Regions from separate parts of the Frateuria sp. GZRe14 genome, predicted to be linked through region 3. Evidence: predicted binding sites of a transcription regulator. Region 3 holds the regulator's gene; each other region holds the start of a gene.
The links. The regulator HrcA, encoded in region 3, represses chaperone genes, less so after heat shock. The targets are predictions, from matches to a motif close to TTNGCACTCNNNNNNNNNGAGTGCNAA.
Positions count from the first base shown of each region.

Region 1 (5,753 bases), 1.3 Mb from region 3:
GCTGGCGGATTTCCTGCGCACCGAAAAGCGAGCCGGCAAGGTGCTCTATCCGCCCGGGCCGGAGATCTTCAACGCCTTCGCGCATACGCCCTTCGACAAAGTGCGCGTGGTGATCCTGGGCCAGGATCCCTACCACGGCCCCGGCCAGGCACATGGATTGTGTTTCTCGGTGCGGCCCGGCGTGCCGGTGCCGCCTTCGCTCAACAACATCTTTGCCGAGATTGCGCGCGACCTTGGCATCCCGCGCCCCGACCACGGCTGCCTTACGCCGTGGGCCGACCAGGGCGTGCTGCTGCTCAACAGCGTGATGACGGTCGAGCAGGGCCGCGCCGGCGCGCACCAGAACAAGGGCTGGGAAGGCTTCACCGATGCCGCCATCGCGGCGCTCGACCGCGAACGCGAGGGGCTGGTGTTCATGCTCTGGGGTGCCTATGCCCAGCGCAAGGGCCGACTGGTCGACCCGAGTCGCCACCTGGTGCTGAGCTCGGTGCATCCCTCGCCGCTGTCGGCCCATCGTGGCTTCATCGGCAACGGCCATTTCTCGGCGGCCAACCGTTACCTGGAAAGCCGCGGCCAGGCTCCGGTCGATTGGTCGCTGCCGCCGCGTTCACGGCTCGCTGCTTGACGTTGTAGGACTGGCGTGGAAGTGTCGATCGAAGTGACACGACAAGGAGTACGTCATGTGCAAGCCGATCGGTTTCCTGGTGATTTTCGCGGCCGCTGCGATGCCGGTGGCCAGTGCGGCAGCCGATGAGGTCGGCTCTCGCCTGCAACTTCCGTCGTTCGAGCAGGTCGATGCCAACCACGACGGCGTGCTCAGCCGTTCGGAGCTCCCCGACGGCCTGCAGGACATGCGAATGCATTTCAGCCAGTACGCGTACGCGGACAACCGGATCACGCGGCAGACGTATGCGTGGTACGCGTCTTCCGGGGAGCGGCGGCTGACCTCGACATTCCTGGAACCCCGCGGTCGAATGGCGCCGCCACAGTCCTACCTCCGGGCGGATTCCTCTGGCGCCACGCCGACGCCGCCGGTTCACAAGCGTTAGATCGCCCATGTGAACAATGGCCCGATGGCCGGACGACGAGGGCTGGCGATGCCGCCCGCATTGCTGTACGATTCGGTACATTAAATCTCGCAGCGAACTTTTCAGCCCTTTAGCACTCTCAATACCGGAGTGCTAAGCTGCGATTTACTTGCCGGAGGTTCCACATGTCCCAAGCCTTGGTGACCGCCAACCTGCCGATCCCCAGCGTCGTTGGCAGTCTGGACGCCTATATTTCCGCCGTGCACCGCATCCCGGTGCTCAGCCATGACGAGGAGCAGGCGCTGGCGCGCCGCTTCAACGAAGAAGACGACCTGGGTTCGGCCAGGAAGCTGGTGATGTCGCACCTGCGTTTCGTGGTGCACGTGGCCCGTGGCTACTCGGGCTACGGCCTGCAGCTGGGCGACCTGATCCAGGAAGGCAACATCGGCCTGATGAAGGCGGTCAAGCGCTTCGACCCGGACCAGGGCGTGCGCCTTGTCAGCTTCGCGGTGCACTGGATTCGCGCCGAGATGCACGAGTTCATCCTGCGCAACTGGCGCATCGTCAAGGTCGCCACCACCAAGGCGCAGCGCAAGCTGTTCTTCAACCTGCGCAAGAGCAAGAAGCGCCTGGGCTGGATGAACGCCGAGGAAGTGCGCATCGTGGCCAAGGACCTGGGCGTGCCGGAAGCGACCGTGCGCGAGATGGAATCGCGCCTGTCCGGTCGCGACATCGGCTTCGAGGCGCCTGCCGACGCGGACGACGACGCCAAGCCGGCGCCGGCGGCTTTCCTGGTCGACGATGGCGCCGACCCGTACGACAACGTGTCCGACGCCGACCAGGCCGACAACCAGCTGGAGACGCTTTCCAGCGCGCTTTCGAAACTCGACGAGCGCTCGCGCGACATCATCCAGCGGCGCTGGCTCAACGAGGACAAGGCCACGCTGCAGGATCTGGCCGACGAGTACGGTGTGTCCGCCGAGCGCATCCGCCAGGTCGAGGCGAATGCGATGAAGAAGATGCGCGCCCTGTTCTGACAAGTGCCGTCACGGCAAACGAAAAAGCGGCCCTCGTGGCCGCTTTTTCTTTTTGCGTTCCTGCACAGCCGGCCATCAGCGACGGGGCTGGGAACGACTGACCAAGCAAGGCCAGGCTGTTTCTTGAAGTGACCCGAGTGCCGGCCGGCGATCGGAAGCCCGCACCGGAGCCAGGTCGCGGCGGGGTCCCGCAACGGCGACAAGCAGGATGGCGTTCTTGCCGGGATCCCTGCGAGTCCCGGCCCCTTGCTCCCCTCCTTGGCGGGAGAGGGAGCAAGGCGCGTCAGAGCCGCTCGGCCAACAGCTTTTCCAGCTGCCGCTGGTCGGCCGCGAACTTGCGAATGCCTTCGGCCAGTTTGTCGCTGGCCATCGCATCCTCGTTCATGCCCCAGCGGAAGCGCGCCTCGTCGATGGGCGGGGGACGTTCCGTGCGGGTGCCATCGTCGGCCATGCGGCGCGGCAGCGGCTCATCCGATCCATCGAGTTCCGCCATCAGGTCGGGACTGATGGTCAGGCGGTCGCAGCCGGCCAGGGCCTGGATCTGGCCGACGTTGCGGAAGCTCGCGCCCATCACCACGGTCTCGTAGCCGTGGGTCTTGTAGTAGTGGTAGATGCGCCGCACCGACTGCACGCCCGGGTCTTCGTCCGGCGCGTACTGCTTGACCCCGGTGTTGGCCACGTACCAGTCCATGATGCGGCCCACGAACGGCGAGATCAGGAACACGCCCACCTCCGCACTGGCCACCGCCTGTTCGAACGCGAACAGCAGGGTCATGTTGCACTGGATGCCGCGCCGCTCCAGTTCGCGCGCGGCGCGCACGCCCTCCCAGGTCGAGGCCAGCTTGATCAGCACGCGGTCGCGCTTGATGCCGGCGTCCTCGTACAGCCCGATCAGCCGCTCGGCCTTGGCGATGCTGGCGTCGGTGTCGAACGACAGCCGCGCATCCACTTCAGTGGAGACACGGCCGGGGACCAGCTCCAGGATCTTGCGCCCGACCGCCACCGCGAGGTGGTCGCCGGCATCGACCAGCTGCTGTTCGCGCGAATGGCTTTTGGCCCGCGCCCATGCCAGCGACTCCTCCAGCAGTGGGGCGAAACTGCTCTGCGTGACCACCTTGAGCAGCAGCGACGGGTTGGTGGTGGCGTCGACCGGACGCCACCGGGCGATCGCATCGATATCGCCGGTGTCGGCGACGACGGTGGTGTATTGGCGCAGTTGTTCGAGTTGGGAGGGCACGATGGGGTCCGGGTGTCAGGGGATGTCGGAGGGGCGTTCGTCCGCGGTGGGCACGTCGTCCGCGTCGGCACCGGTAACGATGCGGGCGTGGCGCTCGTAGGTCCAGTAGGCCCAGGCCCAGTCCAGCAGCACCACCAGCCGGTTGCGGAAGCCGATCAGGAAGTAGATGTGGGCGACGAGCCAGACCCACCACGCCGGCGGGCCGGAGAGCCGCACCCGTCCGAATTGTGCCACCGCGGCCATGCGCCCGATGGTGGCGAGCGCACCCTGGTCACGGTAGTGAAACGGAGCGGGCGTCGACTCGGCGTCGACGCGCGCGCGGATGCACCGCGCCACGTGGTGGCCCATCTGCTTGGCTGCCGGTGCCACGCCCGGCACCAGCGAACCGTCCGCGCGCTCGACACAGGCCAGGTCGCCGATCACGAATACGTCCGGATGGGAGGGCAGGCTGAGGTCGGCCGCGACGCGTACGCGGCCGGCGCGATCGACGGGGGTGCCAAGGCGGCGGCCCAGCGGCGAGGCGGCCACGCCGGCCGCCCACAGCACGGTACGGGCGGCCAGCGGCGTGTCCTGCAGGCACACGCCGGCGCCGTCGATGGCGGTCACCGCGGTGCCGGTGCGCACTTCCACGCCAAGGCGCTCAAGCTGGTGGTGCGCCTTGGCCGACAGTGCCGGATCGAACGCGGCCAGCAACCGCGGACCGGCCTCGACCAGCACAACGCGCGCACTGTGCGGCGTGCTGCGGCGGAACTCGCGCGGCAGCGTGTGGCGGGCGATCTCGGCCAGCGTGCCGGCCAGCTCCACGCCGGTCGGGCCGCCGCCGACCACGACGAAGTTCAGCCAGGCGCGGCGCTCGGCCAGGTCGTCCTCGCGTTCGGCCCGCTCGAAGGCGAGCAACACGCGGCGGCGGATCGCGAAGGCATCGTCCAGCGTCTTCAGGCCGGGTGCCCAGCGCGCCCACGCGTCGTGGCCGAAATAGGCGTGGGTGGCGCCGGTGGCGACGACCAGGAAGTCGTAGTCCAGCGTCTCGTGGACGAAGCGCACGCGGCGCGCCGTGAGGTCCACGTCCAGCGCCTCGTCCAGCAGTACGGTCACGTTGTCCTGCTTGCGCAGGATCTGCCGCAAGGGCGCCGCGATCGAGGGCGCCGAGAGCCCCGCGGTGGCGACCTGGTAGAGCAGCGGCTGGAACAGATGGTGGTTGCGCCGATCGACCAGGGTGACGCGCACGGGCGCACCGGCGAGGCCGCGGGCGGTGGCGAGGCCGCCGAAGCCGCCGCCGAGGATCACGACGTGGGGAAGCGTCGGGCCATCGTCCATGGGCTTTGCCTCATGCAAGGATGCGTCCGCCCATTGTCCCACCTCGAGGTGCGGAAGCCGAATGTGCCGCCATGCGCGATCCACCGCGCGGTCGCGCACAGGTGCGCTCGCGCTCGGATCAGGGCACCGTCAGTAAAGGTCGATCGGATCGACGTCGATCGACCAACGCACCTTGCGCGCCGATGGCAGCGCCGCCAGCGCGTGCTGCCATGGCCGCAGCGCGGCATGCAGCGGACCGCGGGTGTCGGCCTCGACCAGCAGCTGCCCGCGATGGCGCCCGGCGCGCAGCGGCATCGGCGCGGGCATGGGTCCGGCGATGCGCAGCGCCGGATCGTCCGGCAGCGCCGCGTGCGCCTCGGCGAGAAAAGCGTCGACCGCCGCGCGCTGGTGCGCCTCCACGCGCAGCAGGGCCTGGTGGCTGTAAGGCGGCAGCAGCGCATCGCGACGTTCGGCCAGCAGTTCGCGCGCGGCCGCGGCGTAGCCGTGCGCGAGCAGGCCGCGCAGCAGCGGGTGTTCGGGATGATGGGTCTGCAGCAGCACGCGGCCAGGCTTGCGCGCGCGCCCGGCGCGGCCGGCCACCTGCACCACCAGTTGGGTGAGTCGCTCGCCCGCGCGGAAATCGATGCTGTGCAGACCCTCGTCCACGCCGACGATGGCGACCAGGGTGAGGTTGGGCAGGTCGTGCCCCTTGGCCAGCATCTGCGTGCCGACCAGGATCGCGGGCGCGTCGTCCTGCAGCCCGTCCAGCAGCTGCTCGAACGCATCTCGGCGGCGCGTGGTCTCGCGGTCGATGCGCAGCACCGGCACGTCGGGAAAGCGCGCGGTGAGCGCTTCCTCCAGCCGCTCGGTGCCTTGGCCCTGGGGCTTGAGCTCGGCACCGCCGCAGGCAGGGCAGGCCGGTGGCACGCCCGCATGGCGGTCGCAGTGGTGGCAGACCAGCGTGCGGCGTTGCGCGTGCAGGGTCATCGGGCGCTCGCAGCGCGGGCATTCGGCATGCCAACCGCAGGCGTGGCACAGCAGCACCGGCGCATAACCGCGACGGTTGCGGAACACCAGCGCCTGTTCGCCGCGGCCGACCGCCTCGGCCACCGCCGCCAGCAGCGCGGGCGACAGGCCGTGGTCCAGCCGCTGCGC
Region 1 is NZ_JBHZGJ010000001.1:369,584-375,336, forward strand. It holds gene ung (uracil-DNA glycosylase) at 1-625, shown strand, start outside; gene ACFWZ1_RS01710 (EF-hand domain-containing protein) at 681-1,049, shown strand; gene rpoH (RNA polymerase sigma factor RpoH) at 1,214-2,065, shown strand; gene tal (transaldolase) at 2,349-3,302, opposite strand; gene ACFWZ1_RS01725 (NAD(P)/FAD-dependent oxidoreductase) at 3,318-4,619, opposite strand; gene ACFWZ1_RS01730 (primosomal protein N') at 4,749-5,753, opposite strand, start outside.
Region 1: a site for HrcA is predicted at 1,159-1,185, ahead of rpoH (RNA polymerase sigma factor RpoH). Genes of this name have one in related genera too.

Region 2 (5,753 bases), on a different contig from region 3:
AGCACCAGCGGCGCCGCCAGCCAGACATCGGCCTGCGCGAACATCACGATGGCGCTTCCGGTGTAGATCGCCACGTACCAGATCGCATCGACGATCTGCACCGCCGATTCCCGCAACGAGCTGCCGGTCTGCATGATGCGGTTGGCGATGCGTCCGGCGAAGTCGTTCTGGAAAAAGGCCAGGCTCTGGCGGATCACGTAGCGGTGGTTCTGCCAGCGGATGCGGGCGGTCACGTTGGGCACGATCGCCTGGTTGACGAGCAAGTCGTGCATGGCGTTGAACATCGGTCGCGCGATGAGCGCCACGAACGCCATCCAGGCCAGCTCGCGTCCGTGCTGACGGAAGAACGCCACGCCCTCGGCCGACTTGGCCATGTCCACCAACCGGCCGATGAAGGCGAACAGCGACACCTCGATGATCGAGACGAAGAAGCCCACCACCAGCACCGCCGCGAACATCGGCCACACCTGGCGCAGGTAGAACAGGTAGAAGCGCCCGGGCGTTGCCGGCGGCATGACGTCGACCGGCTCCTTGAACGGGTCGATCAGGGATTCAAACCAGCGGAAGAGCATGGGAGGGCTCACCTGGGGGGAACGCCCATTGTGGACCAGCCGCCGGCACGCCCGCAGTGAACGCTAGCAGGGTCGCCCGAGCGCTCCGTGCGGCCACGCTCGCGGGCACGCACGCGTACTGCAATCGCACCTGGCCGCCTCCCTTGCCTTAGGCTCCGAGCGCCGCGGCAAAACGGCGGTCTATGAGCGTGGGATTCATCAGGCAAAGCGAGCTGGCGCCAAGCTCTTCTGCGCCATCGTGTTGCGTCCGGGCCATTTCTTTTGGTTACTTTTCTTTGGGCCAGCAAAGAAAAGTGACTCGAGCGCCGTCAGGCGATCGAAAGCCCGCGGCAGGCGAGCCAGGTCGCGGGGAGCCCACGCCAGAGCAGCCACGCAGCGGACGGTCGAAAGCCCAATCGCCCCAGGCGCGCGCGCCTTTGTCGCGGCAAGGTGCTCCCATGGCCCTTCGCCGGCACAAAAAGAAAACCCCGCGCGTGGCGGGGTTTTCCTGGGTACTGCGGTGAGCGTTGGACTTAGAAGTCCATGCCGCCCATGCCACCCATGCCGCCGCCCATGCCACCGGCGCCGCCGTGGCCTTCGTCCTTCTTCGGCAGTTCGGCCACGATCGCCTCGGTGGTGATCGCCAGGCCCGCAACCGACGAAGCGTGCTGCAGCGCGGTGCGGGTCACCTTGGTCGGGTCCAGGATGCCCATCTGCACCATGTCGCCGAACTCGCCGGTGGCCGCGTTGTAGCCGAAGTTGCCCGAGCCGTCCTTGACCTTGTTGAGGATCACGGAGGGCTCTTCGCCGGCGTTGGCGACGATCGCGCGCAGCGGCGCTTCCAGCGCGCGGCGGGTGATCGCGATGCCGAGGTTCTGGTCCTCGTTGTCACCCTTGAGGCCTTCGACGGCCTTGAGCGCACGGATCAGGGCGACGCCGCCGCCCGGCACCACGCCTTCTTCCACCGCCGCACGGGTCGCGTGCAGGGCATCTTCGACGCGGGCCTTCTTTTCCTTCATCTCGACCTCGGTGGCGGCACCGACCTTGATGACGGCCACGCCGCCGGCCAGCTTGGCCACGCGCTCCTGCAGCTTCTCGCGGTCGTAATCGGAGGAGGTCTCCTCGATCTGCGCCTTGATCTGGCCGATGCGCGACTGGATGCGCTCGGCTTCGCCGGCGCCGTCGATGATCGTGGTGTTTTCCTTGGTGATCACCACGCGCTTGGCGCGGCCCAGATCGTTGATCGTGGCCTTTTCCAGCTGCAGGCCCACTTCCTCGGAGATCACCTGGCCGTTGGTCAGGATCGCGATGTCCTCGAGGATGGCCTTGCGGCGGTCACCGAAGCCCGGCGCCTTGACGGCGGCGACCTTGACGATGCCGCGGATGGTGTTGACCACCAGCGTGGCCAGCGCCTCGCCCTCGACTTCCTCGGCGACGATCAGCAGCGGCTTGCCGGCCTTGGCGACGGCCTCCAGCACGGGCAGCAGCTCGCGGACGTTCGACACCTTCTTGTCGTGGATCAGGATGTACGGGTCGTCCAGCTCAACCTGCTGGCTGGCCTGGTTGTTGATGAAGTACGGCGACAGGTAGCCGCGGTCGAACTGCATGCCCTCGACGACGTCGAGCTCGTTCTCCAGGCCCGAGCCTTCCTCGACCGTGATCACGCCTTCCTTGCCGACCTTCTTCATCGCAGTGGCGATGATGTCGCCGATGTTGGAATCGGAGTTGGCCGAGATGGTGCCGACCTGCGCGATCGCCTTGTCGTCGGCGGTCGGGTTGGAGAGCTTCTTGAGCTCGCCCACTGCCGCGATCACGGCCTTGTCGATGCCGCGCTTCAGATCCATCGGGTTCATGCCGGCGGCGACCGCCTTCAGGCCTTCCTGGATGAACGCCTGCGCCAGCACGGTGGCGGTGGTGGTGCCGTCACCGGCGACATCGGAGGTCTTGGAAGCGGCTTCCTTGACGATCTGCGCGCCGAGGTTCTCGTACTTGTCGGCCAGCTCGATCTCCTTGGCGACGGACACGCCGTCCTTGGTGATCGTCGGGGCGCCGAAGCTCTTCTCGAGCACGACGTTGCGGCCCTTGGGACCCAGGGTGACCTTGACCGCGTTGGCCAGGGTGTTCACGCCCTTGAGGATGCGCGAGCGGGCGTCTTCGCCGAAGCGGACTTCTTTAGCTGCCATGTGTCTTTATCCTTCGAATTCGATGGGTAGATTGCGGAGAGTCGTGCGGGAGAGGCTGATCAGCCTTCGATCACCGCGACGATGTCGTCTTCCTTCAGGAAGACCAGCTCTTCGCCGTCGATCTTGATTTCCTGGCCGGCGTACTTGCCGAACAGCACGGTGTCGCCTTCCTTCAGGCTCATCGGACGGACGTTGCCGTCTTCGAGGATGCGGCCGGTGCCGGCGGCAATGACCTTGCCGCGGGTCGGCTTCTCGGTGGCGCTGTCGGGGATGACGATGCCGCCGGCGGAGACGCGCTCCTCTTCCAGGCGCTTGACGATGACGCGATCGTGCAGCGGACGCAGTTTGCTCATGGATGGGACTCCACAGTTCGGGTTGAAAGAAGGTGAGGATCACCGGGACGCTGTTAGCACTCGGTGATGGTGAGTGCCAATTCTAGCGACGCAGTCCGCCCCTGCAAGAGGGTGAAGCGCGAATGGCACAGCAGGTGGGGTGGTGCGGACAGGGTTTCAAGGGTTGCCGCCCATGGCCCGGGGGCGCCGCCTCGGGAGGGACGCGGCGCCGTGCTCGAACCATCTCCGCGCAGGAGAGGGGCTACCATCTCGCGCCATGCCTGGCACCTCCGTCCTGCTCTGCTATTGCACCTGTCCCGACGCCGGCAGCGCCCAGCGCATCGCCGAGGCGCTGGTGGCCGAACGCCTGGCCGCCTGCGTGAACCGTCTGCCCGGCATTGCCTCGACCTACCGCTGGCAAGGCAAGGTCACCACCGACAGCGAGCAGCTTCTGCTGATCAAGACGACGGACGCGCGCTTCGACGCCCTGCGCACGCGCCTGCTGGCGCTGCATCCGTACGACCTGCCCGAACTCATCGCCGTGCCCATCGAGCACGCCCATGCGCCTTACCTGGACTGGGTCCGCGACGCCACTGAAGAGACAGCGCAAGACTGCTGACAGCCCTTGTCAGTGGCATCCCGGCAAACTTGCCTTACCCCATTGCCCGCTCTCCAAGATGAAGAAGATCGATCTTGCCGTCCTGCTGTCGCTGGGCGCCCTGTGGGGCGGCTCGTTCCTGTTCATGCGCATGGGCGCGGGCGCCTTCGGCGCGCTGCCGCTGGCCGGCCTGCGCGCCATCGGCGCGGCGCTGTGCTTCCTGCCGCTGCTGGCCTCGCGCCGGCGGCTGGCCGAATGGCGCGCCCATTGGTGGCCGATCGCCGTGGTCGGGCTGACCAACTCGGCGCTGCCCTTCCTGCTGTTCACCTTCGCCACGCGCAGCCTGCCGGCCGGCCTGGCCTCGATCATCGACGGCATGACGCCGATGTTCGCCGCGCTGATCGGCTGGCTGTGGCTGGGCCAGCGGCTGGATGCCTGGCGCGGCGCCGGGCTGGTAGCCGGATTTGCCGGGATCCTCTGGCTGGCCCAGGGCAGCCTCGCGTTGGCGCCGGGCGCGGGGCTCGCGCTGCTTGCCTGCATCGCGGCCACCGTGCTTTACGGCTACGCGGTGCACTACACCCACCTGCGCCTGGCGGGCGTCACGCCGCTGGTGGTGACGGTCGGCAGCCACATGGTCGCCGCGCTCGTGCTGCTGCCGACGACGGTGCTGGCCTGGCCGGACCAGGCGCCGCCGATGCAGGCGTGGCTAGCGGCCGCGGGACTGGCCGTGCTGTGCACCGCGCTGGCCTACGTGCTGTTTTTCTGGGTGCTGGCCCGGGTCGGTGCCGTGCGGATCATGGTGATCCCCTACCTGATCCCCGCCTTCGGCGTGCTGTGGGGCGCGCTGCTGCTGGACGAGCCGGTGACCGCGCGCATGGTCGGCGGCTGCGCGATCATCCTGCTGGGCACCGCGCTCACCACCGGATGGGTGCGTCCGCGCCGGGCCGGACCACCGCTGGCGGCCGAGGAGACATAAGGCCGCAACGCCGGCTGGCCAGGCGCGCGATGGGTCCATAATGGATTTCCTTCACCGCGCCGCTGGAGACGCGATGCGCCCGATGATCGGCCGCCTGGCCGCCCGCCTGCCGATGTTGCTGGTGCTGTTCTGCCTGGCCGCGCTGTCGCGTCCGTCGTTCGCGCAGGAAGAGGACGGCCTGCTGCCGGTCACCCAGGCCTACCGGCTCTCCACCGACACCTCCACTCCGGGCGTGCTCAAGCTGCACTGGGACATCGCGCCGGACTATTACCTCTACCGTGGCCGCATGAAGTTCAAGCCGGCCGATGGGGTGACCCTGGGCGAGGCGACGTTCCCGGACGGCGAGAAGCACCACGACGAATACCTTGGCGACGTGGAGATCTATCACCACGCGATCGACGCCAGCGTGCCCTACACACTCGCGCCGGGCAGCACGCGGTTGCGGGTTGGCGTGCAGTTCCAGGGCTGCCACGAGGTCGATCCGAAGATCTGCTACCCCCCACATACCGAGCAACTGGACCTGCCGCTACCGGTTGGCACCGCCGCCAGCGGCGGCGGATCGCTCGGCGCCGCGCTGCAAAGCCTGGGCGCGACCCACGGCTCCTCCGGCAGCGATGCGCCATTGCCTGCCGAGCAGGCCTTCAGGCTCGAAGCAGTGGCTCAGGATGCGCGCCACCTCCTGCTGCGCTGGTCGATGCCGCCTGGCTACTACCTCTACCGCGACCAGACCCGGCTGCAGCTGCGTGACGCCAAGGGCGTGGAGCTCACGCCGCAATGGCCGGCCGGCACGCGCAAGGATGATCCGCACTTCGGCAGCGTCACCGTCTATTTCAGCGAACTGGACCTGCCGGTCACCGTCGCGGGTGACATCGGCGGCCGCACGCGCCTGGCGCTGGAAGCCAGCTTCCAGGGCTGCCAGGACGGCGGCCTGTGCTATCCGATGATGACGCGCGCGCTGGACGTCGAGCTCGGCGGCGCGCAATCCGCGACCGGCATGCCCACGGCCACCGCGCCCGAGGCTCCGCCGGCCGCCGCCGGGCAAGGCCCGCTGCAAACCAGCCTGTGGCTAGCGCTGCTGCTTGCCCTTGGCGGCGGCCTGGTGCTGAACCTCAT
Region 2 is NZ_JBHZGJ010000002.1:250,403-256,155, forward strand. It holds gene ACFWZ1_RS15395 (ABC transporter ATP-binding protein) at 1-572, opposite strand, end outside; gene groL (chaperonin GroEL) at 1,085-2,734, opposite strand; gene groES (co-chaperone GroES) at 2,794-3,087, opposite strand; gene cutA (divalent-cation tolerance protein CutA) at 3,344-3,685, shown strand; gene ACFWZ1_RS15415 (DMT family transporter) at 3,744-4,640, shown strand; gene ACFWZ1_RS15420 (protein-disulfide reductase DsbD family protein) at 4,714-5,753, shown strand, end outside.
Region 2: a site for HrcA is predicted at 3,141-3,167, ahead of groES (co-chaperone GroES). Genes of this name have one in related genera too.

Region 3 (5,753 bases):
GGCTTCGATCGCATGCTGGCGATGTTACATGCGACTGTCGCCTGCCCAGCGGGTGGTGGATGTTTGGGCAGGGGCGGCCGGTCTCTTATAGACTCGGGTGGCAGGGCCGGACGCGGGGGCGTCCGAAGCGGTCGAGCCGCATGCCGGCGTACCGCCCGAAACCAGCAAGTCAGCGGGGCATCATGTACAGCATCGTTCTGGTCGACGACCACGCCATCGTCCGCGAGGGTTTCAAGCGGCTCATCGAACTGGAGCCGGATCTGGAAGTGATCGCCGAATGCCGTTGTGCCGACGATGCGGTGGACGCGATCAACCAGCGTCGCCCCGATCTCGTCGCGCTGGACCTGTCGCTTCCGGATGGCAGTGGCCTGCCATTGATCGAGCACCTGCATAGCCTGGCGCCGGACACGCATATCGTCGTGCTGAGCATGCACGACGGCGAGCCCTACGTATCCGAGGCGCTACGCCGTGGCGCCAGCGGCTATGTCACCAAGGGCGCCGCGCCGGAAGAACTGGTGGCGGGCCTGCGCCAGGTGATGCAGGGCGAGACGTTCCTGAGTTCGGATTTGCGTCAGCGTCGTGCCGAGCGGCCCAGCGAGGCACTCGATCCGGTCAACCGGCTGACCGCGCGCGAGCGCGAGGTGTTCCTGCTGCTGGCGGCAGGCAAGGCGCCCAAGCAGGTCGCGGCAGTGCTCGGGGTGGGCCAGAAGACCATCTATATCCATCGCGCGAGCCTGATGGGCAAGCTGGGCGCGGGGTCGGAACTCGACCTGTACCGGATGGCGAGCGAGCGCGGGCTGTTGTCCGAGCGCAAGAACTGACGGACCGGGTGACGTAGGGTGGGCTTGAACCCCCCGTGCCGCACCGCGATGGTGGGCTGAGGTCCATCCTCCCGGGACTCGCGTCAGGCGCTTTGCGCGCGCTCGAGCATCTGCTTGGCGTGGGCGCGCGTTTCGCGGGAGATCTCGACGCCGCCCAGCATGCGCGCCAGTTCGTCTCGGCGGCCGGCTGGGTCCAGCTTCTCGATCTGCGTGCGCGTGGTGTCCCCGTCGCTGTGCTTGCTGACGCGCAGGTGTGCATGGCCCTGCGCGGCGACCTGCGGCAGGTGGGTGACGCACAGTACCTGGCGCTCGCCGCCGAGCGCGCGCAGCTTCTGCCCGACCACCTCGGCCACGGCGCCGCCGATGCCGGTGTCGACCTCGTCGAACACCATGCAGCCGATCGTGTCCTTGCCCAGCGTGGCGACCTCGATGGCGAGACTGATGCGTGCCAGTTCGCCGCCCGAGGCGACCTTGCGCAGCGCGCGCGGTGGCTGGCCGGGATTGGCGCTGACAAGCAATTCGCAGCGCTCGCGGCCCTGCGCATCCGGCTCGCCGTCGTCGACCGGTTCGAGGTCGACGACCAGCCGGCCGCCGGCCATGCCCAGTTCGCCCATCAGCGCGCTGACCTCCTCGCCCAGGCGCGCGGCGGCCGTGCGGCGGGCCTTGCTCAGTTCATCGGCCGCTTTCGCATAGCCGCGTTCCAGCCGTGCGCGATCGCCGGCGAGCCGCTCCAGCGCGTCGCCGGCGCCTTCCAGTTCGAGCAGCTCGGCCTGCAATGCGCCCAGCCGATCGTGCAATTCGGCGACGGGAAGGCGGTGGCGGCGCGCCAGTTCGTGAAGGCGGGTGAGTTGGGTATCGACGTCGGCATAGCGCTCCGGATCGAGGTCGACGTCCTGTGCGTAGCGCGAGAGGCCGTCGGAAGCTTCGCCCAGCTGTATCTCTGCGTTGTCCAGCAGTTCCAGCAGGGGCGCGAGGCGCGGGTCCAGGGCAGCCAGCTTGCCCAACTCCCCGTGCGCGCGGCCGAGCGCACGGCGCAACGCGAATTCGCTGTCGCCATCGAGCAGTTCCACCACGCCGGAGGCGCCTTCGGCCAGCCGGCCGGCATTGGCCAAGCGCTTGTGGCTGGCCTCGAGTTCGGACAATTCCGCAGCCGGCAACACCCAGCGTTCGAGCTCGCCGACCTCGTGGCGCAGCAGTTCGAGCCGTTGCTCGCGGTCACCGCCACCACTGAGCTTGCGGATGCGCGCGCCCAGCTCGCGCCACTGCGCGGCCAGCGTGCGCAACTGTCCCACCAGTTCCTCATTGCCGGCGTACGCATCAAGCAGATCGAGCTGGTGGCCGCGCGAGAGCAGCGCCTGGTGCTCATGCTGGCCATGGATTTCCACCAGCAGCGTGGCCAGTTCACCGAGTTGGCTGGCATTGGCCGGGCGGCCGTTGATCCACGCGCGCGAGCTGCCCTCGGCGCGGATCACGCGGCGAAGCTGGCAGGCACCTTCATCGTCCAGCTCCTCCCGTTCCAGCCAGGCGCGTGCTTCGGGCAGCGCGGCCAGGTCGAATTCGGCGATGAGTTCGGCGCGGTCGCAGCCCTCGCGCACCATGCCGCTGTCGGCGCGCGCGCCGGCCAGCAACATCAGCGCGTCGACCAGCAGCGACTTGCCGGCGCCCGTTTCACCGCTGACCACGGTGAGGCCCGGGCCGAAGGCGACTTCGGCTTCTTCGACGACGGCGAAATGGCGGACGTACAGGGAAGTGAGCATGGCGTGGAATTGTACGGGCAGAAAGTGGCGCGCGGGCGCGGCTACCGTCGCGACCGGCGTTCTTGCAAACTCGGCGGCGACACCTTATTTCTGTCCCGTCTCACCGTTTGTTACAGCGAATGACCCGACCCCACGACCTCGATGCCCGCGCCCGCCGCCTGCTGCGCACCCTGATCGCGCAGTACCTGGCCGATGGCGAGCCCGTCGGGTCGCGCACGCTGTCCCGATCGTCGGGGCTGGACGTCAGCCCGGCAACGATCCGCAACATCATGGCGGACCTCGAAGACGCAGGTCTGGTCGCCTCCCCGCACACGTCCGCCGGGCGCATACCCACGCCACGTGGCCTGCGCCTGTTCGTCGACAGCCTGATCGAGCTGCAGCCGCTGCCGCGCGAGGACATGGCGCGGCTCAAGCGTGAGTTGCCACCCGGACCCACGACCACCCGCGACCTGTTGGGCAACGTGTCCACGCTGCTTTCGGCGATGACCCACTTCGCCGGCGTGGTGACGGTGCCGCGCCAGGGTGACTTTCCCCTGCGCCATATCGATTTCGTGCCGCTGCCGGACGCACGCGTGCTGGTGATCCTGGTGTTCTCCGACAACCAGGTGCAGAACCGCATCGTGCAGCTGGCCAGGCCGCTGGACAGCCGCGAACTGGAACAGGCCGCCAACTACCTCAACACCCATTTTGCCGGTCTGCGCGTGGACGACATCCGCGCCCACCTTTTGCGCGAGCTGCGCGAGGCCGGGAGCGAGCTCAACCGCCTTGTCGCCAGCGCGACGGAACTCGCGGCGGCCTCTTTCGCGCCGCAAGGTGGCGGGGAGGACGTTCTGGTGAGCGGCCAGACCAACCTGATGGGTTACGCCGAGCTTGCCGACCTGGACCGTCTGCGCGAGCTGTTCGAGGCCTTCCAGAAGAAAAACGAATTGTTGCAACTGATGGAGGTGTGCGCCCGGGCCCCGGGCGTGCGCCTGTTTATCGGCGAGGAATCGGGCTTTGCCGCGCTGGACGGCTGCAGCGTGGTGACCGCCAGTTACGGCGTGCAGGGGCGGGTCCTGGGTGCGGTCGGCGTGATCGGGCCCACCCGCATGGCCTACGACCGGGTGATCCCGGTGGTGCAGGCAACTGCCGGATTGCTCAGCGACGCCTTGAATCGCGCCGCGACGTCCCTATAACCGCCCCCGGAGGGCGGGTTTCCCGCAGTTATCGGTGGCCGGCACGGAGGTGCCGGTCCAGACTTTTGTTTGGGAGTAATGCATGCAGAACAACGAGCAGACGCCGGACCAGGTGCAGGAATCCGGTTCGCCGGGAACGCAAGGATCCGATGCCCTGCAGGCGCGGGTCGCCGAGCTGGAGGCGAGCAACGCCGAGTTGCGCGAGTCCGTGCTGCGCGAGCACGCGGAGCTGGAAAACCAGCGCCGGCGCCTGCATCGCGACCTGGAACAGGCCCGCCGCTTCGCCAACGAAAAACTGTTGAACGAGTTGCTCCCGGTCTACGACAGCCTGGAACGCGGGCTGGCCATCGAGAGCAGTGACGCGGCCGCCGTGCGCGAAGGCCTGGCGCTGACCCTGAAAGCGTTGCTGAAGGTCGCCGAGACCCACGGACTGGTGCAGGTCGATCCGGTCGACCAACCCCTTGACCCGGAGCGCCACCATGCCGTGAGCATGGTCGAAGCGCCCGGCAAGGCGCCCGGCACCGTAGTCAACGTGTTGCAGAAGGGCTACGTGCTGAACGACCGGTTGCTTCGTCCCGCACTGGTCGCCGTGGCCAAGGACTGACGCATCGCTCGCTGAACACACAGGCGGCCCCGCGGCATTGAATCGCCGGGAGTGGGCCACCATCTGGAAAACCATCGCGGCCGCGGGGGCCGCCTAGAAAGCATTGGAGCTGAACACTATGGGCAAGATCATCGGCATCGACCTGGGTACCACCAATTCCTGCGTCGCCGTGATGGACGGCAGCACCGCGAAGGTGATCGAGAACGCCGAGGGCGATCGCACCACGCCTTCCATCGTCGCCTTCAGCAAGGACAACGAAGTCCTCGTGGGCGCGCCGGCCAAGCGCCAGAGCGTGACCAATCCGAAGAACACCTTTTATGCGGTCAAGCGCCTGATCGGCCGCAAGTTCACCGACGCCGAGGTCCAGAAGGACCTGCACATCGTGCCTTACGGCATCGTCGCGCACGAGAACGGCGACGCCTGGGTTGAGACGTCCGACGGCAAGAAGATGGCGCCGCAGGAAATCTCCGCCAAGGTCCTCATGAAGATGAAGAAGACCGCCGAGGACTATCTCGGCGAGCCGGTCACCGAAGCCGTCATCACGGTGCCTGCCTACTTCAACGACAGCCAGCGCCAGGCGACCAAGGACGCCGGCCGCATTGCGGGCCTGGAGGTCAAGCGCATCATCAACGAGCCGACCGCGGCCGCTTTGGCCTATGGCCTGGACAAGAAGGGCGGCGACCGCAAGATCGCGGTGTACGACCTGGGCGGCGGCACCTTCGACGTGTCGATCATCGAGATCGCGGAAGTCGACGGCGAGAAGCAGTTCGAGGTGCTGGCCACCAACGGCGACACCTTCCTTGGCGGCGAGGACTTCGACAAGCGCGTCATCGACTACTTGGTCGACGAATTCCAGAAGGACCAGGGCATCGACCTGCGCAAGGACCCGCTGGCGCTGCAGCGCCTGAAGGACGCGGCCGAGCGCGCCAAGATCGAGCTGTCCTCCGCGCACCAGACCGAGGTCAACCTGCCATACGTGACGGCCGACGCCTCCGGTCCGAAGCACCTGAACATCAAGCTGACGCGCGCCAAGTTGGAAGCGCTGGTGGAGGACCTGGTCAAGCGCACCATCGAGCCGTGTCGCATCGCGCTCAACGATGCCGGCCTGCGCGTGTCGGACGTCAACGAGGTGATCCTCGTCGGCGGCCAGACCCGCATGCCCAAGGTGCAGGAGTCGGTCAAGGACTTCTTCGGCAAGGAGCCCCGCAAGGACGTCAATCCGGACGAGGCCGTCGCCGTGGGCGCGGCAATCCAGGGTGGCGTGCTGGGCGGCTCGGTCAAGGACGTGCTGCTGCTGGACGTCACCCCGCTGTCGCTTGGCATCGAGACGATGGGCGGCGTGATGACCAAGCTGATCGAGAAGAACACGACCGTGCCGACCAAGGCGGCGCAGACC
Region 3 is NZ_JBHZGJ010000001.1:1,650,224-1,655,976, forward strand. It holds gene ACFWZ1_RS07595 (MASE1 domain-containing sensor histidine kinase) at 1-14, opposite strand, end outside; gene ACFWZ1_RS07600 (response regulator transcription factor) at 183-821, shown strand; gene recN (DNA repair protein RecN) at 905-2,578, opposite strand; gene hrcA (heat-inducible transcriptional repressor HrcA) at 2,698-3,753, shown strand; gene grpE (nucleotide exchange factor GrpE) at 3,836-4,357, shown strand; gene dnaK (molecular chaperone DnaK) at 4,476-5,753, shown strand, end outside.